Regions from separate parts of the Sphingomonas sandaracina genome, predicted to be linked through region 2. Evidence: riboswitches for the same ligand, from Rfam matches in the RefSeq annotation. Region 2 holds a riboswitch; the other holds the start of a gene.
The links. Region 2 has a riboswitch for cobalamin ahead of cobW (cobalamin biosynthesis protein CobW). Riboswitches for the same ligand answer to the same signal wherever they lie in the genome.
Positions count from the first base shown of each region.

Region 1 (11,971 bases), on a different contig from region 2:
GGGATAGCATCCCCAATGCGTCGTGCGTGCATCATACCCCCGCCCGGATCGCGGCGAGCCGCTCGAGTGCACGCGGGATGGTGGGGCCGCCGCAGTTGATGAGCACACGCGGAAACACCGCTTGCGGCGTGGTCGGCAAGAGCCGGTGCCGCAGCGCTGCGCCGCGCCCGACACGCTCGGAGGCGATGACAACATCGGGGGGCCGGGTGACGATCGTCTCCGCCGACAGCGTGCCGGTATGCGTCAGGCCGTAGCGCACCGCCGCGTTGCGCAACCCGACGCGGGTCATCATGTCGTTGAGCAACGTGCTGCCGCCGGTCGCCAGATCGCCGGTGATATACAGCAGGGCGCTGGGCGGATCGGCGGCGCGGCGGCTCCATTTGGCGACGGCGCGATCGATGTCGGCATTGATCCGCGCACCACTGGCCGGCGCGCCGACCGCATCGGCGATCTGCGTGACCTGCGCCTGGCTCTCCGCGATCGAGTCGGGGATGCCGAGCAGCAACGTCTTCAGCCCGGCCCGCGCATACGCCGCCTGCGTCGCCGCGGGCGTATAGGTGCTGGCGATGACGAGATCGGGGTGCAGCGCGATCACTTCCTCCGCGGTGCCGGCGGTCGCGCGAAACCGCCGCGCGACGTCGAGCGGGATCGAGGTGCCGCCCGGATCCTGCGAATGATGGCTGATCGCCGCGATCCGCGATGCGGGCACGATCCGCACCAGCACCGCATCGACGCACGGGTTAGTCGAGACGATCCCCCCGCCGCCGCGTCCGCCCGGCGGCACGGAGCAGCCTCCGAGCGTCAACGCGGCGAGCAACGTCAGGAGGATCGCCTCGCGGCTCACTTCAAGCGCAGCCGGACGCCGCCATAGGCCGCTCGACCATAGGTGCCGTAGCCCGCGATCGTCTGGTACGACGCGTCGGTGACGTTATCGACGCGGCCATAGACGGCGAACCGATCGCCGATCGGGAACTCCGCCCGGACGCCGCCGAGCGCATAGCCATCGAGCCGCACCGCATTGGCGGAGTCGTCGAAACTGTCGCCGACCATCGTAACCGTGCCGCCGATCGACAGCCCGAACGGGAACCGGTAATCGGCGTTGACGCTGGCGGTCTGGGTCGGCCGCCGCGCGAGGGTCTTGCCGAAATCGTCGCCGATCGAGCGGTTTTCGGTGCGGATATAGCTGTAGTTCGCGGTCAGCGTCAGCGCATCGACCGGGCGTAGTGCCAACGTGAACTCGGCACCGTCGGCCTCGGCGCGGGCAATGTTCGCATAGACGCCGAACGGGCGATCGACGCAGATCGAGCCGGTCGTCGCCTGCTCCGCGTCGCTGCACGCGCGGAAGTCGATCTGGTTGCGCGTGCGTCGGTTAAAATAGGTGACGCCGACGCGCGCACGGTTGCCGAGAAACGCCTGTTCCGCGCCGACATCGAAATTGCGCGCCGTTTCCGGATCGAGACCGCGGTTCCCGAAATCCGAGAACAGCTGATACAGGGTCGGTGCCTTGAAGCCTTCGCCATAGCTGGCGCGGAACGTCGTGCCGGTGCGCAACGCCAGCGCCGCGTTCGCGCCGAACGTCGTACGGCTGCCGAAATCGTCGTGATCGTCGTTGCGGACGCCGCCGGTCAGCGTGAGGATATCGACCGGCTTGACGATCAACTGGCCGTAGACGCTGGTGATGCCGGTGTCGGCAGACGCGAACCCGTCACTGTAGCGGCTGTTCTCGCGCTCGACGCCCGCGACGACGCGGACTTGGTCGAGTGGCCGGAAGTCGCCCTGATACTCATAGCGTTCGCTGCGGCCGCGCCCGATGAAGCTCGGGTCCGCGCCGAAGGTCGGATCGTAATTGTCGCGGTTGATGTCGGCGATCGTGAACGCCACGCGATTGTTGAACCGGCCGTCGGCGAAGTTGGCATGAAGACCGGCATAGCCATAGAGTTCCTGGGTCTTCGAATATTCGGGGTCGTCGGCGAGGGCAAAATCGGGTGCCGGGAACCCATCGATGTCGACCTTGCTGTCCGCATAATAGCCGCGCAGGTCGAGGCCGATGCCCGGCGCGAATTCGACGCCCAACCGCCCTGCCGCGCCATATTGGCGGTAGCCATCGCGCTCGGTGCCGCTTGCCGCCGACGAGATGCCGTCGGTCCGCAGATAGCCCCCGGTCAGCGAGCCGGATACCGGCCCCTTCGCGCCCGATACGCCTGCACTCGCGAACACGCCGTCGGCATAACCATATTCGGCGTTTGCGCGCGCCTGCACGCCTTCGGTCGGCGCCGCGGTGATGATGTTGACGACGCCACCGATCGCCTGGCTGCCCCACGGTACCGAGTTGGGCCCGCGCAACACCTCGATCCGCTCGACCGAGCTCGACAGGAGGTTGGCGAAGTTGAAGCCGCCACCGGTCGAGGACGGATCGTTGACGCGGACGCCGTCGATCACGACCAGGGTCTGGTCGGCTTCGGCGCCGCGGATCCGCACGCTAGTCAGCGCGCCGATCGAGCCGTTGCGGGTGACGGTGACGCCGGGCGTGGTCGCGAGCAGATCGGACACCACGGTCGTCTGGCGGCGCTCGATCTCGGCGCGGTCGATCACGGTCACCGCCTGGCCGACTTCGCTCGCGGGTTGCGCGACGCGCGCGGCGGTCACGACCAGTTCGGGCGTATCGGCGTCGGGAACGGCCTGTGCATATGCGGGCGATGCGATCGTCGCGGCGGTCAGGAAAAGAAAGAATTTCGTCATGGGCACGTCCTGAACAAGACCGCCTGCGACCATTCGCAGGGCGGCCAGACGTCTCTCGCGCGAGGATGCCCCGTCACGACGGAGCTACTCGTCCGCGCCGGAGCACCCGCCCGCGCAGTGGATCGACCGTGAGAGGCAGGTCTCCTGGCTTCCGGGTCGCCGCGTCCACCCCGCCTTCCCAGGTCTTCACCCAGTGGCGTATCGGGGTGGCCGCTATCCGGTCACAGTTGCGGGTACAGCGTCGGTCTTGCGGATCGGATCATGACGACCCTCCCGCGCACCGACTTCCCTTTTGATCCCGTCGCCGGGAGCCCTTCACGCGCCCGCCATTAGTCGCAGCCCAGACACGGGTCAACGCAAGCCATAGCGGAGCCCGACCCAGATCGTCCGCGGCGTCGCGCGCTCAACGATGTTGCCGCCGCTGATCCCCGCCTCGACCCGTTCGTTCAGCATGTTTTCGGCACGCAGTTCGGCGATCAGCGACCGCATGACGGGGAGTGCAGCATACGCGTCGAGCGTGGTCGCGGGCGCGAGCACCCGGCTGTTCTGGTCGTCGTCGAACTGCCGGCCGACATGCCGCACGGTCAGCGACAGCGCCGCTGCATCGTGCCGCCAGTCGATCGTCCCCGACACAGCGTCGCGCGGCGTCTGCGCAGGGCGCAGACCGTCAAGCGCCGCGGTGATCCCCGAACCTTCGACGGTCGAATTGGTGTGCGACCAGGATGCCTGCACGCCGAACGGGATAGTCCCCGAAGCCGGCCGATACGACGCATCGAGTTCGAACCCATGTGCGCGGATCGCATCGAGATTCTGACGGACGCGGTAGGTCGTCACGCCAGGAAGGACCTGCGCTGGGCTGGTCGTCGTGACGTTGGCGATCGCGTCCGTCACCCGGTTGTAGAAATAGGTCGCGGCAAGACTCACGCCCGATACAGGCGCCAGCGTGACGCCGCCCTCGACCCCGGTTAGCCGTTCGGGCGACAGCGACGCGTTCGCCGCAGTCGCATCGTTGCCGACGCGGAACGGCCGGTACAGTTCGTTGAGCGTCGGCAACCGCCAGCCGCGATACCCCGCGGCGCGCAGCGTGATCGCCTCGACGGGCTGGTAGGCGATACCCGCGCGGCCAGTCGTCTCGCTGCCGTCGCGGTTGGCATAGCGCTGGTCGGTGAGTGCCGCGCCCCCCGCCAGCGGCCGTTCGGACAAATAGCCGTCGTCGATCGTCCACCAGTCCAGCCGCCCGCCAAGGCTGAAGGTCACATCTCCAGCGACCAGGCTGCCATCGGCGAACAAGCCCGTCGTGGTCGTGCCGCCGCCCGCCTCGCGTCGCCGTGTCGGTACCGCCGCGACGAAGGTGTAGAGTTCCTGCGTCTTGCCGCTGACGTCGCGCAGGTCGGCGCCCAGCCGCAGCGTGATGCTCTTGCCCAGCGGCGGCAGGATCTCGATCCGCCCGCCCAGCCCGGTGGCCGGCGTATTATACTGGTCGAGCGACTGGATCGCGGTCGTTCGCGCGGCATTGATGCTGTTGAAGCTGCTCGCGAACGCGCGCGTCTGCAGATAGGCGAGCGCGGAATAGCCCCAGTCGCCGCGGCCGATCAGCCTGACGCTGGCGTCTGCGCCTTCGCTCTTGTTGTCGGTGAACTCGGACCCACGATCACGCCGGTCGGTGAAGGCGCTGGCGTTCACCTGCAACTCCGTCTTCGCGCCGATCCCGACGACGGTCCTGATCGCGCCCGACGCCTGCTCGTACGGCGCGGGCCGATCGACGATCCCGCGACTGTCGGCCACCGTCGGCGTGAAACCGTCGCCGCGCGCATACGCGCCGGACAGCGTCGCGAACCCGCCCTCGCGGACCAGCGCCGCCGAGCCCTGCGCATCGACCGAGTCGCGACTGCCATAGGCGATGCTGCCCTGGAACGGCGTCAGGTCGCCAGGCGTCGCGCTTTCGAGTTCGACCGTCCCGGCCAGCGCCCCCGGCCCCTGATAGCCACTGCCGCCGCCGCGCGTCACGCGGATGCGACCCAGCCGCCCCGTCGCATAGGCGGGAAACGCGACCCACCCGCCGAACGGGTCCGCCTGCGGTACGCCGTCGAGGATCAGCAGCGCGCGGCTCGACGCATTGCCGCCGATCCCGCGCAACGAAATCCCCTGGCTGGTCGGGTTGGCGCTGCGCGAATCCGACCGGCGGAACTGCTGCAAGCCGGCGACATCGGCGAGCACGCTCTCCAGCCGGTTGCTGGCATTGGCGTCGATCCGATCGCGCTCGATCGTGACGATGTCATAAGCGCGGTCACCCGGCGCCGGCGCCAGCCCGCGCCCGGTCACGACGATATCGGGTGCAGGTTCGGGGGTCGATTGCGCGACGGCAGCGCCGGACGACAGGAGGACGCAAACGAGTGCAGAGATCGGAAGGCGAATCATCGCCGGCGCATGGCAGCTTTACCCCGTCTCTGGAAAGCGGGCAGACCGGCCCGATCGTCGTTCAGCTATCGGTGCGCAGACGGTAGCCGACCCCGAGTTCATTGGCGATCACGCTGCCGACCGGATCCGGCGCCTCGAGTTTCTGGCGCAGGTTGCGGATCACGATGCGGAGATATTCGATCCGCGGATCCTCGTCGCCACCCCAGGCCGCGGCGATGATCCGGTCGTGCGTGACGACCCGCCCGCTATGCCGCGCCAGCACCGCGAGCACCTCATGCTCCTTGCGCGTCAGATGCAGTTCCTCGCCATCGCGCGTGACGAGGCGGCGATCGAGGTCGATCGTGACATTGCCGGTGTGAACAAGCTTCGGCGCGGTGTCGGCGGTGGCCTGATGCCGCAGCGCGACGCGCAACCGGGCGAGCAGTTCGTCGCTGTCGAACGGCTTGGTGACGAAATCGTCGGCGCCGAGATCGAGCGCAGCGACTTTCTCGTCGGTCGCGTCGCGCGCGGACACCACCAGGATCACCGCATCGCCGTCGCGCCGCAGCACCGGGATCAAGCTGAGACCATCGCGGTCGGGCAACCCCAGGTCGAGCAGGATCGCGCTGGGGTGTTCGGCCGCCGCGCGGGCGATCGCACTGCGCGCGTCGACCGCTTCGACCACCGCATAGCCGGCGCGTTCCAGCGTGTTGCGGAGCAGGCGACGGATCGAGATTTCGTCGTCGACGACCAGGATCTTCGCGGGCATCAGATCGCGCTTTCGGGTGCGACGTTGCGCACGATGAGAGGGGACGGGAACACCAGCGTGAACGCGGCGCCGGGTTCGTCGACGCGATTGCCGGCTTCGACCATCATTCCCATCGCCTCGGCGAAGGCCTTGACGATGGCAAGCCCCAACCCGGTCCCGACGATCTCGCGGTCCGATCCTTCGAGCCGCCGGAACGTCTCGAACACCTCGGCCTCGCGGCCCGGCGGCAGGCCCGCGCCGTGGTCGAGCACCGCCAGCCTGAGTTCGCCGTAGCGATGCCGCCCCTCGACGACGATCTCGGTACCCGGGTTGCCGTAGCGCCCGGCATTGTCGAGCAGGTTGAGCAAGCAATGATGCAGCAGCTGCGGATCGACCCGGACCAGCGGCAGGTCGGGCGGCACGTCGAGCCGGACCGCATGCCCCTCCAGCGCACGGCGCGCGTCGTGCGCGGCGCCGGCGACCGCATCGCTGAGATCGGTCGCCTCGATGTTGAGCTTGAGCGCCCCCGCCTCGACCCGCGCCATGTCGAGCAGGTTGGCGACGAACCGGTTGAGCCGCGCCGCCTCGGTCTTGATCGTCGCGATCAGGTCGGGGGTGGCACCGTGATCGAGTTCGTTCGCCGCGGCGATCACCGCGGTCAGCGGCGTGCGCAGATCGTGGCTGACCGACGACAGCAGTGCCGCACGCAGCCGATCGCGCGTCCGCACCGCGTCGACATCGCGCATCTCGGTCTCGAGCCGCAGCCGTTCGAGCACCAGCGCGGATTGATCGACCAGACTGGTGAGCAGCGGCAGTTGATCGGCGCGGACCGGATCGCCGCTGTTCTCGCGCGCGATGCCTAGCACCGCGAGCGTCCGCCCGCCCGCCTTGACCGGCTGGAACAGCCATTCGGACGCGGCCAGCGTCGCCGACCCCTTGCCCGCCGCCGCGCCGGCATCGAACGCCCAGTTCGCGGCGGCCAGATCCATCGTGTCGAGCCGGTAATCCGCGGTGCTCGCGGCCTGCACGGTCAACCCGGCGCCGGTCGTCGGGGCGAGCAGGACCGACTGCACGGCGAACACCTGCGCGACGTCGTCGCAGATCATCCGCGCCGCCACCGCGGGATCGTTGATCGCACTCAGTTGCCGCAGGAACCCCGCCAGCGTCGCGTTGGTCTGCGCGCTCGCCGCCGCGAGGTCGGCCTGCGCCCGCACCCGCGAGGTGAGTTGGCTGGTCGCGATCGCGACGCCGAGCAGGACGAAGATCGAGATCAGGTTCTCGGGATTGCTGATGCTCAGCGTGCCGACCGGCGGCAGGAAGAAGAAGTTATAGGCGAGGCTGGACGCGATCCCGGCGAACAGCCCGGTGCGCAACCCGAACAGGCTGGCCGCCACCATCACCGGCAGCAGGTACAGCAGCGCGACGTTGCCGAGATCGAGGATATGGAACAACGCGCTGGCGACCGTCGTGATCGCGGCGACCAGCGCCAGCGTGATGGCATAGCCGGTCGGCGAGCCCCAACCCGCCTTCGACCGCCGCCACGCCAGCGCGGAGGTCCTGGTTTCGGTTTCCATCGGCAGGACGTGGACGGTGACTCCGCTCGTACCGCGGATCAGCCGATCGACGATCGATCCGTGGATGAATTCAAACGCGCGCGAGCGGCGCGACTTGCCGACGACGAGCTGCGTCGCGCGCGCGTGGATCAGGAAGCCCTGGATACCCTCGACCACCGACGCGGCCGGCACCGTCGCGACCGCCGCCCCGAGTTGCGTCGCCAGCGTCATCGCTGCGGCGACGCGCTGATGCTGAACATCGGTGAAGTGCGCGGTGCGCGGCGTTTCGATGAACAGCGCCGTCCACGGGCCGTGCAACCCGTCGGCGACTCGCTTGGCCGCGCGCACCAGGCCGTCGACGCCGGGCAGTTCGTTGATCGCGACGACGATCCGGTCGGTGCCCGCCCATGTCCCGCCGATGCCGATCGCGCGGACATGATCGAGCATCTGCGCGTCGACCGCCTGCGCAGCCCGGCGCAGCGCGAGTTCGCGCAACGCCGACAGGTTGGATTTGGAGAAGAAATGACTGAGCGCGCGGGTCGCCTCGTGCGGCAGATAGACCTTGCCCGCCTTCAGCCGCTCGATCAGCTCGTCGGGCGGGATATCGACGACCTCGATCTCGGCGAGTTCGAGGATGCGGTCGGGAACGGTCTCGCGCACCCGGACACGCGTGAAACTGGCGACGATGTCGTTGAGGCTCTCGACGTGCTGGATGTTGATCGTCGAATAGACGTCGATTCCCGCCGCCAGCAGTTCCTCGACATCCTGATAGCGTTTGGGATGGCGGCTGCCGGGGGCGTTGGTATGCGCGAGTTCGTCGACGAGCGCGAGCCGGGGCGCGCGGGCGAGGATCGCGTCGATGTCCATTTCGGCCAGGACGCGCCCTTCATAGGCGACGTCGCGACGCGGGACGATTTCCTGTCCGCGCGTCAGCCGTTCGGTTTCGACCCGGCCATGCGTCTCGACGATGCCGATGACGACGTCGACACCGTCGCGCCGCCGTGCCGCGCCTTCGGACAGCATCTCGAAGGTCTTGCCGACCCCCGGTGCCGCGCCGAGGAAGATCTTGAGCTTCCCCCTCCCCTCCTGCTCGGCCTGACGCAGGAGGGCATCCGGATCCGGACGATTGTCGCTGTTGCCCGGATCGCTGACCGGCATCAGCGCGGCAGGGCGTCCAGCGCGCGGTTCATCGCCAGCACGTTGACGTGCGGTTCGCCCAGGATCGACGTCTCGGTCGCGGTGGCGACGATCGTCCTCACCCGGTCGACCGGAATGCCGCGGACCCGCGCGATGCGCGGTGCCTGGACGGCGGCGGCGGCCGGCGACAGATCGGGATCGAGCCCCGACCCGCTCGCGGTGACGAGGTCGGCGGGCAGCGGCCCGGTCACCCCTTCGGCGCGGCGCTTGGCGACGTCGGGCGTCACCCGGTCGACCAGCGCGTGCGAAGCCGGGCCGAAATTGGACCCCGACGACGCCAGCCCGTCATAGCCCTTGCCCGCGGCGGACGGGCGGGTCTGGAAATACCGGTCCCCGACGAACGCCTGACCGACCACCGTCGAGCCGACCACCTGACCGTTCTGCGTCACCAGACTGCCGTTCGCCTGCGACGGGAACACGGCCTGGCCGATCCCCGTCATAGCCAGCGGGTACGCCAGCCCGAGAAGTGCCGCGAACAGGATCGTCATGACGATCGCGGGTCGCAGTGCGGAGGTGAAGTCCTTACCCATGATATGTGTCCTTATGCGAGGCCGAGGCCACCGACCACAAGGTCGATGATCTTGATGCCGACGAACGGCGCGATCAGCCCGCCCAGTCCGTAGATTGCGAGGTTGCGCGCGAGCAGCGGGCCCGCCCCCATCGGCGTGTACTTCACGCCGCGAAGCGCGAGCGGCACGAGACAGGGGATGATCACCGCGTTGAAGATGATCGCCGACAGGATCGCGCTTTCGGGCGATCCCAGCCGCATCACGTTGAGCACGCCGAGCCCCGGATACAGCACGACGAACATCGCCGGGATGATGGCGAAGTATTTCGCCACGTCGTTGGCGACCGAGAAGGTCGTCAGCGCGCCGCGCGTCATCAGCAGCTGCTTGCCGAGGCCGACGACCTCGATCAGCTTGGTCGGATCGCTGTCGAGATCGACCATGTTGCCCGCTTCGCGTGCCGCCTGCGTACCGGTGTTCATCGCCACGCCGACATCGGCCTGCGCCAGCGCGGGCGCGTCGTTGGTGCCGTCGCCGCACATCGCGACGAGCTTGCCGCCCTGCTGTTCCTGGCGGATCAGCGCCAGCTTGTCCTCGGGCGAGGCCTGCGCGAGGAAGTCGTCGACCCCCGCCTCGGCCGCGATCGCCGCCGCGGTCAGCGGGTTGTCGCCGGTGATCATCACCGTACGGATGCCCATCGTCCGCAGCTCGCCGAAGCGTTCGCGGATGCCTGCCTTGACGACGTCCTTCAGGAAGATCGCGCCGAGCAGTCGGCCGTTCTTCGCGACCGCCAGCGGCGTGCCGCCGGCGCGCGCGATCTCGTCGGTGATGCGGCGCAGTTCGGTCGCCGCCGCAGTCTGGCCGACGCCGGGATTGGCCTTCAGGATCGAGTCGACCGCGCCCTTCTGGACCAGCATATCCGCGGTCCGCACGCCCGAGATCCGCGTCTGCGCGGTGAACGGGATCACTTCCGCGCCCTCGGGCAACACGCTCGTCGTAACGCCGAACCGCTCGCGCGCCAGCACGACGATCGACCGGCCCTCGGGCGTTTCGTCCGCCAGGCTGGCGATCAGCGCGGCTTCCGCCATCTCGGCATCGCTCGCGCCGCCGACCGCGCGGAACTCGCTCGCCTGGCGATCGCCGATCGTGATCGTGCCGGTCTTGTCGAGCAGCAGGACGTCGATGTCGCCCGCCGCCTCGACCGCACGACCCGACTTGGCGAGCACGTTGAACCGCACCAGACGGTCCATGCCCGCGATGCCGATCGCCGACAGCAGCGCGGCGATCGTCGTCGGGATCAGCGTGATCAGCAACGCCGCGAGCATCGCGACCGGGATCGAGCCACCCGCATAGCTGGTGAAGCCGGGGATCGTGCCGACCGCGATCAGGAAAATGATCGTCAGCCCGACCAGCAGCAGAGTCAGCGCGATCTCGTTCGGCGTCTTCTGCCGCTCGGCGCCCTCGACCAGCGCGATCATGCGGTCGAGAAAGCCCTTGCCCGGTTCGACCGTCACCTTGACGCGGATCTCGTCGGAGATGACGCGCGTCCCCGCGGTCACCGCCGAGCGATCGCCGCCCGCCTCGCGGATCACCGGCGCGCTCTCGCCGGTGATCGCCGCCTCGTTGACCGAGGCGACACCCGACACGACCTCGCCGTCGGATGGGATCAGGTCGTTGGTCTCTACCAGGACCACGTCGCCAACCTTCAGCGCGCTGGCCGGCACGCTCTCATGCTCGCGACCGTCGCCTTTCAGGCGCTTGGCGACGAGGTCCGCCTTGGTGGCGCGCAGCGAGGCGGCCTGCGCCTTGCCGCGCCCTTCGGCCAGCGCTTCGGCGAAGGTGCCGAACAGCACCGTCAGCCACAACCATATGACGAGCTGCAGCTTGAAGCCGATGCTCAGGCTGTCGTGGCCGACGACCAGCAGCACGGTCATCAGCGCGGCGACGACCGCGGTGACGAACATCACCGGGTTGCGGATCAGCTCCTTCGGGTTGAGTTTGACGAACGACGCCGTGATCGCCGGCACCACCAGGTCGGCGGTGAACAGGCTCTTGCTCTGCGAACGGCTTTGCGAATTCTGGGCCATGATGGCGCCCCCGTCAGGACAAAGTGCCGCGGATCATCGCGAGATGATCGGCGATGGGACCGAGCGCGAGGCTCGGCAGGAAGGTCAGGCCGCCCAGGATCAGCACGATGCCGACGAGCAGACCGACCCACAGGCCGCCGGTCGTCGGGAACGAGCCCGCGCTTTCCGGCGTGTATTTCTTCGCGGCCAGGCTGCCGGCGATCGCCAGCATGGGCACGATGATGAAGAACCGGCCGACCCACATCGCAACGCCCAGCAGGCCGTTGTAATAGGGCGTGTTGGCGCTCAGCCCGGCGAACGCCGACCCGTTGTTGCCGACCGCGCTGGTGAAGGCATAGAGGATCTCCGAGAAGCCGTGCGGCCCCTTGTTGAGCGGCCCCGCCAGCCCCTGCGCCAGCACCGACGACAGCGCGGTGAGACCGAGGATCATCAACGGCAACACCGCGATCGCCAGCACCGCGAGTTTGACCTCGCGGGACTCGATCTTCTTGCCGACATATTCGGGCGTGCGACCGACCATCAGCCCGGCGACGAACACCGCCAGGATCGCGAACAGCAGGAAGCCGTAGATGCCGGCGCCGACGCCGCCGATCACGACCTCGCCCAATTGGATGTTGAACAGCGGGATCATCCCGCCCAGCGCGGTGAAGCTGTCGTGCATCGAATTGACCGCGCCGCACGAGGCCGCGGTGGTGACGACCGAGAACAGCGCGGACGCGGCGATCCCGAAGCGGACCTCCTTGC
Region 1 is NZ_JAXOJK010000004.1:237,438-249,408, reverse strand. Features, by position in the region: gene U1707_RS14010 (ABC transporter substrate-binding protein) at 32-844, opposite strand; gene U1707_RS14005 (TonB-dependent receptor plug domain-containing protein) at 841-2,739, opposite strand; cobalamin riboswitch at 2,857-3,070, opposite strand; gene U1707_RS14000 (TonB-dependent receptor) at 3,091-5,157, opposite strand; gene U1707_RS13995 (response regulator) at 5,219-5,905, opposite strand; gene U1707_RS13990 (DUF4118 domain-containing protein) at 5,905-8,595, opposite strand; gene kdpC (potassium-transporting ATPase subunit KdpC) at 8,595-9,164, opposite strand; gene kdpB (potassium-transporting ATPase subunit KdpB) at 9,176-11,227, opposite strand; gene kdpA (potassium-transporting ATPase subunit KdpA) at 11,241-11,971, opposite strand, start outside.
Region 1: linked by a shared signal. The riboswitch ahead of U1707_RS14005 (TonB-dependent receptor plug domain-containing protein) and the one ahead of cobW (cobalamin biosynthesis protein CobW) in region 2 are both predicted to bind cobalamin.

Region 2 (11,971 bases):
GGCTCGTGGCGTTGGGCATCCTCATCAACGTCGGGCTCGCCTGGGTGTGGCCGTACCTTGCCGACGATCATGTCCGCCCCGTCATCGACCTGCACAAGTCGATCGGCATCACGGTGCTCGGTCTGGCGATCATGCGGCTGCTGTGGCGGCTGACGCACCAGCCGCCCGCGCTGCCGACCCGCTATCAGCGCTGGGAAGTTACGGTATCGCACGTCACGCATTGGCTGCTATACGCGATCATCTTCGCGGTGCCGCTGTCGGGCTGGATCATGGACTCGGCGTGGAAGGATGCCGCGACCCACCCGATGTATCTCTACGGTCTGGTCGAATGGCCGCGAATCGCGTTCGGGTCGATCGATCCCGCAACGCGCGAGACGCTGCATTCTGTGTTCGGCGCCGCGCATGCGTGGCTGGCCTATATCCTTTACCTGCTGGTCGGTCTGCACATCGCGGGGGCGCTCAAGCATGAATGGATCGACGGCCACCGCGAACTCCGCCGGATCGTACCCGGCGCCGGACGAGACTGACGCTGCGCGGGTCAGGATCGCTGCGCCCGTGTGTCCGGGAGCAGGTTGAGCGCCAGGAAGACGATGGCCGCGCCTGCCATTATCGTTCCGACCCACAGGATCGGTCCGAAGACCCAGCCGCGCGCGGCAATCGCCGGGACGAACGCCGCGCCGAGCGTGAGCCAACCCATGGTTCGCAGCCTCGCGCGTCGTGCCGCCGCCGGACAGACCCCGAACCGACGACGGTGATGCACGTCGCTCGACAAACCGAGCAGGAGGAACGCGGCGATCGACAGGATCAGCGGCACGACGGTCATTCGGCGGGTTCCAGCACGCGGGCGTCGGCGGTCCGAGATGCGCGAACGCCCCTGGCCTTCGGTCTATGACGCGCGACACGGTGCGCGACCGCGAGGAACGCAAAGCCGAACAGCGCCATCGTGACGTCGACCCCCGCCATCATCAGGTCGCCGCGTGCCAGCATGACGACGATGCCGCGATCGGTCGCGACGCTGTCGTACAGCGGCAACGACGCCAGCAGCACACCGGTCGCGGTGAAGAGCAGCGGCCACACGTGTCGGGGCTTCGCGACGAATGCCAGGCACGCCGACATCGACCAGACGATGAACAGCATGTTGATCTCCCATTGCGCGCGACCGCCGAGAGCGATCGGCAATAGTCGGTTGGCCCAGAAGAACGATGCGACGCCGAGCGGGAAGCCACCGATCACCGCGACGTTCAGCCGTTCGACCACCCGGAAGCCCAGATGCGGTCGTTCCGGATCGGGCAATCGCTCGCGGCGTTTCACGGTCCACAGGACGAGTCCGCTCGCGACCATCAGCGTGCCCGCGACACCGCACAGGAAATACAGCCACCGCCCGCCATATCCGGCAAAGCGGCCGGCATGCAGTCCGATCATCACGCCTGCGGTCTCGGCCGCCGCGCCGGGTACGGGCGACCGCCAGACGAGGTTCCCGGACACGCCGTCATAGGCCAGTCGCGGTGTTCGCGAGGATAGCATCGAACCGAAGCTCTGGCTCACCGTGACGCGCGCGGCGGCATCGCCGGGATCGCTCACCTCGATGAAACTCGCCGGCGCACCGAGACGATGTTCGGCATCGGCTGCGATCCGTCGCAGATCGATCAGCGGTGCGGCCCGCCCGGTACGTTCGGCCACCGTCGCGCTGGGAAACAGCGCGGACGAAACCACGCGCTCGTCGGTATAATTGGCGACGACCGCCCAGGGCATCAGCAACGCCATCAGCGTGACGAGGCCGGTATAGGTGATCATCAAGTGGAACGGCAGCGCCAGCACCGCCGTGGCGTTGTGCCCGTCCAGCCACGATCGCTGTCCCTTGCCACGGCGCAGCGTGAAGAAATCCTTGAAGATCTTCTTGTGCGTGACGATTCCGCTCAGGATCGCGACGAGCATCATCATCGACGCGAACCCGACGATCCACCGTGCCCAGATCACCGGCATGTAATGAAGATCGAAATGGAAGCGGTAGAAGAACTCGCCGCCGCGCGTGTCGCGGGCGTGCGCGACCTGCCCATTGGCACCGATCAGCGCCTGGGTGTCGCGACGTCCGCGACCGCCGTGCCGCCCCCGCCCCCGTTCCTCGCCGGGCTTGGGCTGTGGTACCCAGAACAGCTGCGCGCCGGGCATCCGGTCCGTCACGATCGGAATGAACCAGCTCTTCGCATCCGGCGCAGTCTTCGCGAGGAACGCCTGCGACCCCGCCAACACGCGCATCGGCTGTTCGATCCGCGCGAGTTCGGGGCGCGTCCACCGGTTGAGCCCTTCGCGCCAGAACGCGAGCGAGCCGGCGACGAACACGAGGAACAGGATCCACCCGAGCAGCATCCCCGACCAGGTGTGCAGGAACGCCTGCGATTGCCGGAAGCCCTTGCTCATGGCCGCCCCGTCGCCGCGATCGAGAGCCCGGTGATCGCCGCCGCAATCCCCGCTGCGGCCGCCAGCGTCCACAGCGCGCGCCAACCGCTGCGCGCGGCGAAAGCCCACATCGCCGCCACCGCGCACAATGCGAGCGCGATCAACGTCGCGGCGACGGTCGCCTCGATGCGCTCGCCCGGCAGGATGCGGGCGAGCGCCATCGCCCACAAACTCGCGGTGGCATAGCCGAGCGGCACGGCGGCGACGATCCGCAGGCCGATATCGCCGCGTCGTGCCCAGCGGGCGCGGGCATGCATGTCGCCTGCCGTCACAGGAAGGTGTACCGCAGCGTCGCGAACGCGGTGCGCGGACTGCCATAGTAATTGCCGCGCCCCGACGAACTGATCCGCGCGTAGTAATCACGATCGAGGACGTTGTTGACGTTCACCGATACGCCCAGCCGCGGCGTCAACGCATAGCCCGCGCGCAGGTCGAGCACGGCGTAGCTCCCCTGGCGAACGATGCTGGACCGGGTGCGGACGGTACCGTCCGGATTGAACACCGCGGCCGTCCCGCCAAAGGTGCTGCCGAACCACGTAAGGCCGCCACCGAGGCTGATGCCGGCAAGCGGTCCGTCCGCCGGCGCGTAATTGGTGAACATCTTCGCCATGTGCTTCGGGACGATCGGCACCAGGCTGATACCCTCGAACAGCGGATTGGCGTCTTCGAGATATTTCGTCCGCGTGTAGCTGTAGCCGCCGTTGATGCGCCAGCCCGGGAGGATCTCGCCGCTCGCCTCGGCCTCGATCCCGCGCGCGCGGACCTTGCCGATCTGGAGGACGCTGGTCGGCAGGTCCGGATCGTTGAACAGCCGGTTCGATTGCATGATCTGATACGCCGCAGCGGACAGCAACAGCCGGTCGCCCATCAGCGACAGCTTGGTCCCCGCCTCGAACTGCTTGCCGGTCAGCGGTTCGATCCGACGTCCATCGGGCCGCGTCCGGCCGACCGGCGGCGCTTGCGGCGTGAAACTGTCGGCATAGCTCGCATAGACGTTGAGCGCGTGCGTGACGTCCCAGACGATGCCGGCATACGGCGTAAAGCGATTGTCGTACCCGTAGCGCGACGCGGCGGGCAGCGGCCCGGTGGGCGTGAGGAGCGTCGTCAGGGTCGTGTCCCACCACGTCAAACGACCACCCCCGACCAATGTCAGCCCCGCGATCGGGCTCAGGCGCATCTGGCCGTACAGGCCGTATTGCTCGACGTCGGTCCCCGAGCCGCCATAGACCTGCAGCACACAATTAGCCGGTGCGGGCGTGATCGCGGTGCCGCTGTCGGGACAGGTCGCGCCGGTACCCTGTACCGGATAATAGGGCAGCGCCCCGTAGGGATCGAGTGGCGGTTCGACCGGGGATACCGGATCATACACGTCGATCCTCGCATAGTTCGACAATCTGGTGGCGAACGCCGTCCCCGAGCTTGCCTGATAATCGGCACCCAGGATCAGCGTCTGGTCGCGCCCGAACAGGGGGAAGCTGCCGATCCCGTTGAAGTCGAACGACCGCGTCCGTTGTTTGCTGTCGCCGCGATAGGCGATGTGGCTGGTGACGCCGTTGGTGGCGGTGACCGGCTGGCTGCCGATATAGCTGTAGATGTCCACCCGATCGACATCGGTGAACAGCCCGGTCGCGCGCAGCGTCCAGCGGTCGCTCACCTTGTGCGTGAGTTCGGCGAACCCGGTCCAGCTCTTGCTCTCGAACCGGTTCCAGTCGGCGCCGAGATAGGTCGACCGGTCAATGTCGAGCAACTGCCCGTCGCTGCCGTCGGCACCGCCGATGATGCCGGGCAGGCCCGACTGGACCGCCGGGCGGAAACGATCATAGTTCCCGCCGACCGTCAGCGTCGTGCGATCGCCGATCTCGAGCGATCCGGTCGCGAACGCGCCGACGCGGTTGCGGTGCGCGGTGTCGAAGAACTGGTCCTGATCGTGCAGCATGGCCCCGACGCGGATGCCGGCCTTCGGGCCGATCGGCGTCGATACGTCGAGTTCGAGCCGGACGTTGTCGTAGCTGCCATAGCCTGCGCTCGCCTGGACCCTGGTCGTATCGAGCGGGCGCTTGCGCACCAGATTGATGCTGCCCGCGGGGTTCCCGGAACCGCTGAACAGTCCGGCCGGGCCACGCAGCACCTCGAGCCGATCGTAGAAGAACAGGTCGGGCACCACCGCCGGGAAGCCTAGGGAGAACGTCGGAACGCCGTCGATCAGGTAATTGTTGATGATGAACCCGCGCGACAGGAACGACGGATCCTCGCTGCCGACGCCGTTGACGGTGATGCCGTTGGTGGCGGTCAGCGCGTCTTCGAGCGTGAACAGGTTCTGCGCCTCGATCTGTTCGCGCTCGATCACCGTGACGGTATTGGGCGTATCCTTGAGCGGCGTTACGGTCTTGCCGATTTCGCGACCGTAACTCTTTCCGACGACGAGGATTTCGTCCGACTTCTGATCTTCGTTCGGCACAGTCAGTTCGTCCGACCGAACCGCTTTATCTTCGGCTATACGCGCAGGCTCTCCGACCAGCGCGGCGCCAGCCAACAATACGCTCATAAAACTCATGCTGAACCCCTTCAATGTCGAGGCCTCTACCGCAGTCGCTTTTGCGAGTCACTATCAATCTAACATTCATGTCATGTTTTGCGGCCAAGGTAGCGACGTGCGGAATTTGATCGCGATCGCGAATTGGCAATCTGTCGGGCGTGCGCTAAGCGACGGACAAGGACCGGCTGAGCCGGACCTTGTTGATCGCGCCGGTGCCTTGCGAAAGGCTTGAATGGGAATGCGGTGCGGGGTTCGTCCCCAAATCCGCGGCTGTCCCTGCAACTGTAAGCGGTGAGCGAGAGTGCCACGCGTCCTTCGCAAGAAGGAGGCCGCCACTGGACCCTGCGCCCGTCGCGCATTCTGGGAAGGCCGCGCATTCGAGCTGTGACCCGTGAGCCAGGAGACCTGCCGGCGATGGGTCGCTCTTGCCTTGGTCCAGGGGATGGCCGCGGCACGGTTCTCCGTCTGAGCGACGAACCTATGCGGCTGGAGCTGCATCGGTGCGTGGCATGGGCATTCGCGCCCGTCCAGCGTCGCGCGTCGATGATCATGCAGGTCCCGCCCATCGTCGCACGGCGCGAGGAGACTAGCATGCCCGATCTGTCCAAGATTCCCGTTACCATCGTCACCGGCTTTCTCGGCGCGGGCAAGACGACGTTGATCAGCCATCTGATCCGCAACGCGGGCGGACGTCGCCTTGCCGTGATCGTCAACGAATTCGGCACGCTGGGGGTGGACGGCGACATCCTCAAGGGTTGCGCGATCCCCGATTGCCCGGCCGAGAACGTCGTCGAACTCGCGAACGGCTGCATCTGCTGCACCGTCGCGGACGACTTCATCCCGACCGTGGAGACGTTGCTCGCGCTTAATCCCCGACCCGACCATATTCTGATCGAGACGTCCGGCCTCGCATTGCCCAAGCCGCTGTTGAAGGCGTTCGACTGGCCGGCGATCCGGTCGCGGATCACCGTCGACGGCGTCATCGCGCTGGCGGATGCCGAAGCGGTCGCGGCGGGTCGCTTCGCGCCGGATCTGGCCGCGGTCGACGAGCAGCGCGCCGCCGACCCGAGCATCGATCATGAAACGCCACTGTCGGAAGTGTTCGAGGATCAACTCGCCTGTGCCGACCTGATCCTGCTGACCAAATGCGACCTTGCCGGCCCGGACGGCATCGCGGCGGCACGCGCCGTGATCGCTGCGGAGACTGCACGACCGTTGCCGATCGTCGAACTGGTCGACGGTATCGTCGACCCGCGCGTCGTTCTCGGGCTCGGCGCGGCGGCCGAAGACGACATCGCCGCGCGTCCCTCGCATCATGACGGCGAGGACGATCACGAGCACGACGATTTCGACAGCATCGTCGTCGAATGGGACACGGTCGAAGACCCCGCGGCACTGACCACGCGGATCGAGGCGCTGGGCGCCGGCGGCGATGTCCTTCGCGTGAAGGGCTACGCCGCCGTCGCGGGCAAGCCGATGCGGTTGCTCGTGCAGGCGGTCGGGGCGCGGGTCCGCGCGCATTACGATCGGCCATGGCGCGCCGACGAGCCGCGTCGCACGCGACTGGTCGTCATCGCCGAGCGGGGACGGCTCGATCCGGACGTGATCGGGGAAGCCTTGGGAGCCTGATCCAGGTGCACGTCGTCTTCCGCGAAAGCCACGGACTGGAGGAGAGCGCTGTCCCCCAGGACCTGGGCCAGAGCACCGCTGATCTCGTCATACTGTCGTTCTCCGACAGCGATCTCGCCGCGTTCAGCGCCGGGTGGCACGAGGCCGTCGCGGCGGGCGATGCAGTGCCAAGCCTGCGTCTCGCCAATCTTGCCGACCTTACGCATCCGCTGTCGGTCGATACCTATGTCGAGCGGACGCTGGCCGGTGCGAAGGCGATCCTGATCCGGCTGATCGGCGGGACGGCCTATTGGTCGTACGGGCTCCAGCAAGTCGAAGCGCTGGCCCGGCGCCGCGGGATCGCGCTAGCCGTGCTTCCCGCCGACGGCCGGCACGACCGCCGGCTGGACGCGGCATCCACCGTTCCGGTCGCGCTGTTGCGGCGCCTGTCGACGCTATGCGATACCGGCGGTGCGGGTGCGTCACGCGAGGCGCTGGCGCAGTTCGCCTCCGCATCGGGTCTGCATGCCGAAACGAAGCGGACGGCGGGCGAAATGCCGTCAGTCGGCGGATGGCGACCGGACGCTGGCATCGCCTGCCCGGCGGCATTCCTGTTCCAGTCGTCGAAGCCGCGCATCCTGCTGGTGTTCTATCGATCCTATCTGACGGCGCAGGACCTGGATCCGGTCGCCGCGTTGCTTGGCGCGTTCACCTCGCGCGGATACGACGTGCTGGGGTTGTTCGTGCCGTCGTTGAAGGACGGTGACGGCAGCGGTTGGTTGCGACGCTGGGTAGGCGCGCTCGGCCCCGTCGCGATCGTGAACGCTACCGCGTTTTCGGGCAGGGGCAACGACGACACGACACCGCTCGACGGGGCGAACGTCCCCGTCTTCCAGGTCGCGCTGGCGACGTCCGATCGAGCCGCGTGGCGCGATGCGCCTCGCGGTCTGTCCCCTGCCGACCTAGCCATGCATGTGGTCCTGCCCGAGGTCGACGGACGAATCTTCGCGGGCGTCGTAAGCTTCAAGGAAGCGGCCTCGCCCGACCTCGACCTGCAATATGCGCGCCGGGAGCACTGCGCCGATGCCGAGCGCGTCGATGCCATCGCCGCGCGGGTCGACGGCTGGATCGCGCTGGCGGCCAAGCCTGCAGCCGAGCGACGTCCGGCTATCATCCTGTCGACCTATCCCGGCAAAGCGCACCAGATGGCGCACGCGGTCGGGCTGGATGCCCTGACGTCGGTCGATGCGATTCTGGCGGATCTGGCGCACGCCGGGTATGCGCTGGGTCCTGCGGACGATCTGGCGACTGCGCTCGGATCGCGGCATATCGACTGGCCGGTCGCCGCGTACCGCGTTGCGCTGGCCGCCCTGCCCGCCTCGCTGCAAGCCGAACTGGTCGCCGTATGGGGCGAACCGGAGGACGATCCCGCCGTCCACGCCGGTGCGTTCCGGTTCGCGGCGCTGTCGGTCGGTACCGCGCTGGTCGCGCTTCAGCCCGAGCGCGGACGATCCGACGTCCGGACCGAGGAATATCACGACCTCTCGCGGTGCCCACGCCACGGCTATGTCGCGTTCTATCTGTGGTTGCAGGCGCGTGGGACCGATGCGGTGGTCCATGTCGGGGCGCACGGCACGCTCGAATGGCTGCCGGGCAAGGCCGTCGCGCTGTCGAACGCGTGCTGGCCCGAGGCACTGACCGGCGCGATGCCCGTGATCTATCCGTTCATCGTCAACGATCCCGGCGAGGCGGCACAGGGGAAACGCAGGATCGGGGCGGTTACGCTGGGGCATGTTCCGCCGCCGATGGTCGGCGCGAAAAGCGGCGTGGGGATGGATCGTCTCGAAGCCTTGCTCGATGAGTTTTCCAATGCCGACGGGCTCGATCCGGCGCGGCGCGGCCGATTGCAGGCGGACATCCTGGACGAGGCGAACGCGCTGGGTCTCGAGGATACGCTGGGGCTGGCGCAGGCGGCAACGGCGGCGGACGTCGTCACGCGGATCGACACGTTCGTCTGCGACGTGAAGGACAGCCGGTTCGGCGACGGACTGCATGTGTTCGGGCGGGGCGCGCATGGCGATGCGGAGCGTGACGGCCTGCTTGCCGCGCTCGCCGGCCGCCGTGTTCCGTCAGGACCTTCGGGGTCGCCGTGGCGTGGTAGATCCGACGTGCTGCCGACCGGGCGCAACCTGTACACCACCGATCCGCGTGCGGTGCCGTCGCGGTCCGCGCACGCGCAAGGCGTGCTGCTGGCCGAGGAGCTGATCCGCCGTCACCTGCAAGACCAGGGCGATTACCCCAAGGGGCTGGTGGTCGACCTGTGGGGATCGGCGACGATGCGCACCGCCGGCGAAGAGTTCGCGATGGCACTCCACCTGCTTGGCGCCGAACCGGTGTGGGACATGGCGTCGCAGCGCGTGACCGGAATCGAAATCCTGCCACTGATGCGCCTCGACCGCCCGCGGATCGACGTAACCCTGCGCGTGTCTGGGCTGTTTCGCGACGCTTTCCCCAGCCTGTGCACGATGTTCGGCCAAGCCGTCCGCGCGATTGCCGGCCGCGACGAGCCCGCGGATCTGAACCCGTTCGTCGAAGCCCCGCCGACCCCGCGCGTCTATGGTCCTGCCCCCGGACGCTACGGCGTCCGCATGGACGATCTGGGAGAAACCTACACGCCGGAGGCTCGGCTGGCCGCCGGCGAAGCGTGGCTCGCGGCCTCGGCATACGCCCTCGACGGCGGCGACCGCCTCGACACCGGCGGTATCCGTCGTCGCGTCGCTGCCGCCGACAGTTTCGTCCATGTCCAGGACCTGCCCGAGACCGACCTGCTGCTGGCCGCCGATTATGCTGCGCACGAAGCCGGTTTTGCGGCGGCAAAGACACTCTCGGGGGGCGCCGCCGCGCTCTACCATCTCGACGCCACCGATCCCGAGCGCCCCCGCGCACGGTCCCTGCGCGAGGAAATCGCCCGCGTCGTTCGCGCCCGTGCCGCGCAGCCGGACTGGGTCGCCGGGATGATGCGGCATGGCTTTCGCGGCGCGGCGGAACTCGCGGCCACGCTCGATCATCTCGGGTCGTTCGCGCATTTGGCGGACGCCGTGTCGCCGCAGTCGATCGATCTGTATTACGATGCGACGCTGGCGCGCGACGATGTGAGGGCGTTTATGGCGAACGCCAATCCGCAAGCGCTCGCAGCGCTCGAGGAGCGCTTCGCCGCGCTTCACGCCTCGGGCCTGTGGACCACGCGACGCAACTCGATCCTCGCGCAGTTGGAGATTACAGGGTGATCCGCGGCTGGTGCCCGACGGCTTGGCGCCCCATGGCGGCCGGGGACGGCTTGCTGGTCCGCGTCCGCCCGCGGCTGGGCCGGCTGATCCGCGAACAGGTGCTCGGGCTGTGCGAGGCTGCGACCACGTACGGTAACGGCCAGATCGATGCGACCAACCGCGCCAACCTCCAGATCCGCGGCGTCGAGGCCTGGCAGCCGCTCGTCGCCCGACTGTGCGACCTGGGTCTGGTCGATCCGGACCCGCTCACCGAGGCCCGTCGCGCGATCCTGGTCGACCCCGACTGGCGCGTCGGCGACGACACCTACCGGATCGCGACCGAGTTGGCCGATCGCCTGTCCGAACTGCCCGAGCTGCCCGGCAAGGTCGGCTTCGCGATCGATGCCGGCGGTGCTCCGGTGCTGCGCGACGACCCTGCCGATTTTCGCATCGAGCGCTGCAGCGACGGTGACTTGATGCTGCGCGCCGATGGTCGCGATCAGGGAGCACGCGTTGCGGTCGGCGGCGAAGTCGATGCGCTGATCGCACTGGCCCACTGGTTCGTCGACACGGGCGGCGCGACCGCGGGACGGATGGCGCGACATACTGCCGCTTTGCCGATGATCGCAGCGGTCCGGTCGCAGCCGACGACCGCAAAGCCCGATCATACGGTCGGCGTCCCGCACGGCCTGCCGTTCGGACGGATCGACGCACCCGCGCTGGCAGCTTTCATGCAAGCAAGCGGCGCAAGCGCGATCCGCGTGACGCCGTGGCGAACCATCCTCGTCGAGGGCGGAACACCCGGCGTCTCGCTCGCTGGCGACGCAGACCCCGCGACGGTTCGCGTGGACGCCTGCGTCGGCGCCCCCGCCTGCCCGCACGCCAGCGTCGCAACGCGTGACCTTGCCCTCCGCCTCGCACACAAGGTCACTGGCCGACTGCACGTGTCGGGCTGTGCCAAGGGATGCGCGCGGTCGATCGCCGCCGATGTGGTCCTGACCGGCAATGGCGGACGGTTCGATCTCGGCTTCGCTGCGCGCGCGGGCGATCCCCCTTTCCTCGCCGGTCTCGACGCGCCTGCCGTCCTCGCCCATTTCGGAGCCACCTGATGCCGCATATCTACGAGACCGACGGCGCCGCCATCTATCGTCAGTCGTTCGCGACGATCCGCGCCGAAGCAGACCTGACGGCGTTTTCGGTGGACGAGGAACCGGTGGCGGTACGGATGATCCACGCGTCCGGGCTGGTAGGCCTGGCTGAGCATATCCGTTTCTCGCCCGCATTCGCCGTCAGCGCACGGGCCGCGCTGTCCGCCGGCGCACCGGTGCTGTGCGACGCGCGCATGGTGACCGAGGGTATCACGCGCGCAAGACTGCCTGCGGCGAACCCGGTGATCTGCACGCTTCATGACAGCGAAACGCCCGAGCTCGCGCGCGCCTTGGCGACCACCCGGTCGGCTGCGGCACTCGAGTTGTGGCGGCCACATCTGGCGGGGGCGCTTGTCGCGATCGGGAATGCGCCGACCGCCTTGTTCCACTTGCTCGACATGCTCGAGGACCCGGAATGTCCGCGTCCCGCCGCGATCATCGGATGCCCGGTCGGCTTCGTCGGCGCGGTGGAGTCGAAGGCCGCGCTCTGGGGCGAACAGCCGGTGCCGTGCGTTGTCGTCGAAGGCCGGATGGGCGGCAGCGCGATCACCGTGGCGGCGATCAACGCGCTCGCCAGTTACGCCGAATGACGATCGGGACGATCCACGGTGTCGGTCTCGGCCCGGGTGCGCAGGACCTGATGAGTGTCCGGGCCGACCGCCTCGTGCGCGGTGCGCGTCACATCGCGTTCTTCCGCAAGGCCGGCAAACCCGGCCAGGCGCGACGCATCGTCGACGGCATGCTGCGTGCTGACGCCGTCGAATACGCGATGGAATACCCGGTCACGACCGAAATCCCGACATCCGACCCTCGCTACCGCGGCCTGCTTGCGGCCTTCTATGCCGACTGCACCCAGCATCTGGCGGCGCTTGCGCGGACCGGCGAGGAGGTGGTCGTCCTGTGTGAAGGCGACCCGTTTTTCTACGGATCGTTCATGCATCTGCACTCGCGGCTGT
Region 2 is NZ_JAXOJK010000001.1:203,481-215,451, reverse strand. Features, by position in the region: gene U1707_RS00845 (cytochrome b) at 1-527, shown strand, start outside; gene U1707_RS00840 (DUF3325 domain-containing protein) at 539-823, opposite strand; gene U1707_RS00835 (PepSY-associated TM helix domain-containing protein) at 820-2,418, opposite strand; gene U1707_RS00830 (hypothetical protein) at 2,415-2,714, opposite strand; gene U1707_RS00825 (TonB-dependent siderophore receptor) at 2,726-5,011, opposite strand; cobalamin riboswitch at 5,187-5,420, shown strand; gene cobW (cobalamin biosynthesis protein CobW) at 5,585-6,622, shown strand; gene cobN (cobaltochelatase subunit CobN) at 6,628-9,888, shown strand; gene U1707_RS00810 (ferredoxin-like domain-containing protein) at 9,921-10,976, shown strand; gene U1707_RS00805 (precorrin-8X methylmutase) at 10,976-11,605, shown strand; gene cobI (precorrin-2 C(20)-methyltransferase) at 11,602-11,971, shown strand, end outside.